Regions from separate parts of the Pseudoalteromonas sp. CuT4-3 genome, predicted to be linked through region 1. Evidence: predicted binding sites of a transcription regulator. Region 1 holds the regulator's gene; the other holds the start of a gene.
The links. The regulator sigma-54, encoded in region 1, starts transcription at its own class of promoters, with help from an activator protein. The targets are predictions, from matches to a motif close to GTTGGCACGNNNNTNGNNT.
Positions count from the first base shown of each region.

Region 1 (3,475 bases):
GGCCCGTAAGCGGTTTGAGTTCAGGCTCCCAGTGGGGGTTTGGCAAAAAGCGAGCATCAAAAACATAATCAGCTTCTTTAGGTATGCCGTGTTTAAAGCCAAACGATTCAAACGTTACAATAAGTTGCTTATCTTTTTTACCCAGTATTTTTTCGCGAATTGACTCTGCTAATTGGTGCACACTTAAATCGGTGGTATCAAGCATAAAGTCAGCGCGCGTTACGAGTACATCAAGCAGTTCTTTTTCTTTTTTTATTGCTAAATCAAGCGGCAGCGAATCGATGGATAAAGGGTGTAACCTGCGTGTTTCTGAAAAACGTTTGATCAGTGTTTGATCATCACTATCTAAATAAAACAGTGTGGGTTTAGCAAAGTCAGGAAGGTACTCGAGAATATCGTTAAATTCGTCTTGTTCTTTGGGGATATTACGAACATCTATACTAACGGCTATTTTGTCATAGTTATCTGAAACACTTCGCACTAAAGAGGGCAGTAAGTTGACCGGAATATTATCTACGCAATAATAGCCTAAATCTTCAACCACGCGTAAAGCAACCGACTTACCTGAACCAGAACGGCCGCTTATGATAATTAACTCCATTTATAGCCCTTAGTATTTACTACGATTGATCAACAATTACTTGATACAGCTCTGCATCGGTTTTAGCACTACGCAGCTGTTTACAAAATTCTTTGTTGCTCAGTTTATCAGCTATGGTTGCCAGAGTCTTTAGGTGCTGTTGGTTATCGCCATCTGGTACGATGAGTGCAACAAAAATATCAACAGGGCAGTTATCAATAGCGTCAAAGTTAACAGGCGTGTCGCTAACAAGTACTAAAGCCAGCGGCTCTTCTACGCCACCCATTCTGCCATGAGGGATGGCGATACCCCGGCCAATACCAGTACTGCCTAGCTTTTCTCTACTTGCCAGCGCATTAAGAATATCTTGTTGTGGTAAGTAGGGGAGCTTTTCATGAGCAAGCTCACTGATAAACTCTAAAATTCTTTTTTTACTACTAAAAAGGACCGCAGCTTTGCTGCAGTCCTGGCATACTAATGTACTTAATTTCATAATATTAGTGTCTAGCAAGCTTCTCTTTATGTTTTATGACTTGACGATCGAGCTTGTCAATCAACGAGTCTATAGCGGCATACATATCTTGGTGCTCTGTTGAGGCAAATAAATCTGCGCCACTTACATGAATAGTCGCTTCTGCTTTTTGGTTGAGTTTTTCTACATCGAGAATGACATGCACATTGCTAATATGATCTGAGTGCCTTTCTAGCTTTGCAAATTTATTATTTACATAGTCTCTAAGTGAATCAGTTACTTCTACGTGACGACCAGTTAGGTTTAGTTGCATAAGCATTTCCTCTTTGTTTTTTACGTCTTATATCAAACTCTTTCTCTGATTTGACGGTGGAATAGCTAGCGATTCACGGTATTTTGCTATTGTGCGTCTAGCTACTTTAATTCCTTGCTCTGCCAATATATCCGCAATTTTACTATCACTCAATGGTTTAGCTGAGTTTTCCGCGGCAATTAGCTTTTTAATTAGGGCACGTATTGCGGTTGATGAACACTCGCCGCCGTTTTCAGTGCTTACGTGGCTTGAGAAAAAATACTTAAGCTCAAAAATACCACGTGGCGTATGCATATATTTTTGCGTAGTAACACGCGAAATTGTCGATTCATGCATTTCTACCATTTCAGCAACATCGTTTAAAACCATTGGCTTCATGGCTTCTGGGCCATGTTCAAAAAATGCCTGTTGCTGTTTTACAATACAGTTTGTTACTTTGAGCAGCGTGTCGTTTCTGCTTTCAAGGCTTTTTATAAACCATTTAGCTTCTTGTAAGTGAGAACGAATAAATTGGCTATCACCACTTGATTTAACGGTACGTGACATAGCCGCGTACTGACTATTTACGCGTATTTTTGGCATGCTATCTGGGTTTAGCTCTACCACCCAGCGGCCTTTTATTTTTTTAACCGACACATCTGGTATTACATACTCCGACTCTTCCCTTACTATTGTATCTGCAGGTTTTGGGTTGAGGGTATGTATTAGGGTCATGACCTCTTTAAGCTCGTCTTCTTTAAGCTTAGTCTTTTTCATTAATGTACGATAGTCGCGTGCCGCTAATAGATCAATGTGATCGGTTAAGATCATTTTAGTTTGTTCTATAAAAGGGGTGTCTTTATCAAACTGGTTTAGCTGAATGCACAAGCACTCTTGTAAACTGCGCGCGGCTATACCTACAGGGTCAAATAACTGAATACGCTTTAAAACGGCTTCTATTTCATCAAGTTCAACTTCAACTTCGTCATCGTTTTCTTGGTTAAAGCTCTCTAAAATCTCTTCACAACTTAGCGTTAAAATACCCGAGTCATCTACAGCTTCTACAATGGCAATAGCAATGGCTTCATCAGTTGGGCTAAAAGGAGTAAGCTGAAGCTGCCACATTAAATACTCATGTAGCGTTTCAGTAGAGGCACCTTGATAAATAGACTCATCTTCCGGCATTGGGCCTGAGGATGCCGCAGGGGCTGCGCTCATGTACTCATCCCAAGTTACATCCATTGCCATATCATCGCTAACGGTGTCTTTATTTAAAGCTTCGCCACTGTCTTGCTCGTACTCGCTGGTTGTATCGTCAGCCGATGCGCTTACGGTTACATCATCCGTATCTGCTTTTTGTTCATTTTTTCCAGCCGACTCTTCCGTGTAATCTTGCTCTTCTACTTCTAATAGCGGGTTGCTATCAAGTGCTTCTTGTATTTCTTGCTGGAGATCCAATGTACTGAGCTGCAGCAAGCGAATCGCTTGTTGCAATTGTGGAGTCATTGTAAGTTGCTGGCCCATGCGCAGCTGTAATGATTGCCTCATGTATCTCTAACAATCCTTTTATGTTGTTATAATTAATATTAGCAGATGCTTGTAGGTATGGCTTAAATGTTACAGCCTAAATTGCTCGCCTAAATAAACATCGCGTACAGTTTTGTCATTTAATACGTGTTCTGGGGTGCCAGATGCAATTAGCTCCCCATGAGAAACAATGTAGGCTTTTTCACAAACATCAAGGGTTTCTCTTACATTGTGATCGGTAATTAATACGCCAATGCCACGGTTTTTAAGATGTTCTATTATTTTCTTTATATCTAACACTGAAATCGGATCAACACCAGCAAAAGGCTCATCCAATAAAATAAATTTAGGGTTTGCTGCCAGTGCTCTGGCAATTTCTACACGGCGGCGTTCACCACCAGAAAGCGCCATACCTTGGCTATCGCGAATATGCTGAATACTAAATTCATCAAGTAAGTTGTTAAGCGTTTCTTCTCGCGCGGCTTTATTGAGCTCTTTACGCGTTTCTAAAATAGCCATTAAGTTTTGATAAACTGTCAGCTTTCTAAATATTGATGACTCTTGCGGCAAATAGCCAATGCCTAAGCGGGCGCGGCTGTGCATA
Region 1 is NZ_CP142030.1:3,032,797-3,036,271, reverse strand. It holds gene rapZ (RNase adapter RapZ) at 1-601, opposite strand, end outside; gene VOI46_RS14040 (PTS sugar transporter subunit IIA) at 621-1,073, opposite strand; gene hpf (ribosome hibernation promoting factor) at 1,078-1,365, opposite strand; gene VOI46_RS14030 (RNA polymerase factor sigma-54) at 1,393-2,892, opposite strand; gene lptB (LPS export ABC transporter ATP-binding protein) at 2,962-3,475, opposite strand, start outside.

Region 2 (3,475 bases), on a different replicon from region 1:
TTAGTTTTGATTGGAGTCATAACTAATAACGAAGCAAAAAGCACAATGGATGCAAAAAAGTTAAATATTTTTTTATTTTGTTAATAAAGGGGTGTTTAACGTTCAAGATTAAATTTTCAGCAGGCTGTTTTATATTTAGATAAGGAAGTGATAAAGAGGCTGAAGCGGCTTGGTTTTATACTTATTACAGTAGGTGTATGCAATTAAAATAACGCAGCAGGTATTGAGCACACAATATGATAAGCATCGCAGTGCGATTAAGCCTACTTTAGTTTAATCAAATATTAATAGGTAAAGGGCGCTAGACCCCAAGATAAATATAAAGGTTGGCCAAACAAAGTTTGACCAACCAGTCGCGTTTATTTAGTTATAAAATAACTAAATCTGTCGTGTACAGTACTTGTGTTGGTAGGCCGTTTGGCGAGCCACCTAAAGGCTCTAAGCTAACAGCGAGTAGGGCAATGTTTTGTGCCTTAAAGCGCGTGCCTTTGAGTAACTGTTTTTCACCGTTTTTAGGCAGTAGACCCAACGAAATTGGCGTGTCTTGCCCTTTTAAAATCATCCACAGCTCGTAGTCTTTATCGGTTTGCGCAACGAGTTTATCACTGGCTTTAACCGATAATGTTTGCTCATCTACGTTAATAAACCACAGTGATTGCTTATCTTGATTTTGTACTAAAGCAATTTGTTGGCTGTATTGGGGCTGAGTTGTGGGCTGAATAACCAAAAATGCTAAGATAATACAGGCAGCTGTGGCTATAAATGACCAATTGCGCCACAGCGATGTAGCTGGTTTGATCACCGTTTTAACGGGTTGATTGGTGTGTTCTAATGTATTAAAAATATTCTGCCACACTTGCGCGCGGGGTGTTTGAGGCGTAATTGCACTGGCTAAATCATTTAAATTTTGCTCCCACATTATAGTGGCTTCTCGGGCTTGCGGTAAGCTGAGCATTAAGCGTTGAAAACGTTTTCGTGCCAGGCCTTTTAAAGTACCTAATACATACTGCCCTGCTAAAGCATCAAGTAATTCTGGTTTATTATAATTCATAATGTTAAACACCTCTGCAACTGCTGCAAACCACGCCTGATCCAGCTTTTAACTGTGCCTAAGGGCGTTTCTATGTGATTGACTAACTCACCATGGCTTAGCCCTTTGTAATAGGCTAAATGAATGGCTTGTTTTTGTTGGGGATCAAGTTGCTCAATACAATTAACAAGTTTGGTTTGTTCGTCGTAACTAACATCGACTGCTTGTTCGTCGTATTCATCGTCACCCATTGCCTGCTCTTTTCTGACCTTGTGATAACGCAATGCATCTAAGCTGCGGTATCTCACAATGCTTATCATCCAGCTAATAACTGTGCCTTTAGATGAATTGTACTCTGACGCGTTATGCCTAATTTTTATAAATGCCTCTTGCATTACTTCTTCTGCGTGCGCGCGGTTTGACAGCATATTTAAACTAATCGCAAAAAGCTTTGCGCTTGTTTGCTGATACAAATCAGCAAACGCGGCTTTGTTACCCTGTGCTGTTTTACACAAAAGGGGAAGTAAATTGTCGTTTTCCATAAGGTTCCTGTTGTTTTTATTATTACCGAGGTGTGTTGGGCTTTGTGAATTAAAAATTGTTTTATTTAAGCACAACCTAATCGCTTTGAAATAGAGATTAAACAGGCTGTTATAAATTTAACTAATAAAGATAAACACACTCTCAATAAACGTGTGAAAAGAGTGATTGGATGCAAAAACTTTTAAGCTGACATTTATATTAGCTGCTGTACACATTGAAACAAGTTTTAAATATAAACAGTTACCTTTGAGTAGTGAGAAAAAATGACCGATTACTGTGTAAAAAGCGCCTAATATGCGAATACAGCTAAAGCTAGCTACTTTTATTTATTTTATATCAGTTACTTAGTGTTGTTTGTGTTCCTAAAAAACAACTTTTGTTGGCGTGTAAATTGCTACTACACTTATACACAACTGTAAAAAATGTGCCAAAACAGTAAAAATAAAGGAGAAAATATGTGGGCTGCAACGAGTTATTTAATTTTAGCGTTAATTTTTATATTTATAGGGTGGGAGGTTAACTCGGTATATTTTGCAGTGGTATTTTACTGGAGTGCATTGTCGTTAATTCTTGTCAGTGGTGCTTACATTTTTAATTTGGCGAAAATTTTTAGAAAGCGTGAAAATGGTGTTATTCCATTTTATATTCGCTGGGCATTTGTGCCTTTTTTACTGGGTGCTCAAATTTACAATGCGTATTCTCGCAAGCACGATAAAGTCCCTCCCATTCAAAAAATTAACGACCATTTATTTTTAGCATGCCGATTGTTCCCCTCTGATATTGATACGTTAAAAGAAAACGGCATTACGGCAATATTAGATGTAACGTGTGAGTTTGATGGCTTAGAATGGAGCTCTACACAAGAAAATATTAGCTATTTAAATATTCCGGTGCTTGATCATAGTGTGCCTACCCATTCGCAATTAAACCAAGCCATTAACTGGATACATCATCATATTAAAGAAGACCGCCGCGTGGTAGTTCACTGTGCACTGGGCAGAGGGCGTTCGGTATTTGTTATGGCAGCGTATTTACTGAGCCAAGATAAAAACGCCGATGTTCACCAAGTGCTCGCGCAAATAAAAGAAACCCGCGAAACCGCAAATCTTAATAAGCATCAGCTTCGTCATTTAGCAAAGCGACATAAAAAGGGCGAGCTAGTTATTAAAAACAAAGCCGTTATTATTGCAAACCCTGTGTCGGGTACCAAAATGTGGCAAGACAAAGAGCATTTAATAGTGGCTAGGTTGTCGGCATATTATGATTTAGAAGTATTAACCACCACCAAAGAAATAGACGGTATTGAGCTTGCGAAACAAGCCATTAAAAATAAGCCAGATATAATAATTGCCTGTGGCGGCGATGGGACCGTGACAGAAGTAGCAAGTGTGTTGGTAAACACTCAGTGCAAGCTGGGTATTATCCCAATGGGCACAGCCAATGCCTTAGCGCATGTGCTTATGGGGATTAGCTCTAAAATCATTCCTGTTGAGCAGGCCTGCGATCTTATTATTGATGGGCAAACCCAAACAATTGATACGGCCTATTGTAATGACGAGTTAATGCTGTTGTTAGCAGGGATTGGTTATGAGCAATCAATGGTAGAAAAAGCAGATAGAGACTCAAAAAACGAATCGGGTCAGCTTGCCTATTTAAGTGGTTTTTTTCAGGCATTTAGTGAGCAAAAAGCGCAAACCCTTTATGTTACCCTTGATGATAATCAAACGCAGGAAGTAAATACAAATAGCTTTATTGTGGCTAATGCTGCGCCATTTACTACGTTATTAGCCCAAGGAGGTGGTCAGCCCGATCACGAAGATGGCCTATTAGACATTAATTGGCTGCTACCTAGTGATGAAAACACCACCCGCGTGTTAAGCATTGCTGAACTTATGTTTAGTA
Region 2 is NZ_CP142031.1:146,637-150,111, forward strand. It holds gene VOI46_RS17595 (anti-sigma factor) at 368-1,051, opposite strand; gene VOI46_RS17600 (sigma-70 family RNA polymerase sigma factor) at 1,048-1,572, opposite strand; gene VOI46_RS17605 (diacylglycerol kinase family protein) at 2,029-3,475, shown strand, end outside.
Region 2: a site for sigma-54 is predicted at 1,952-1,970, ahead of VOI46_RS17605 (diacylglycerol kinase family protein). Genes of this name have one in related genera too.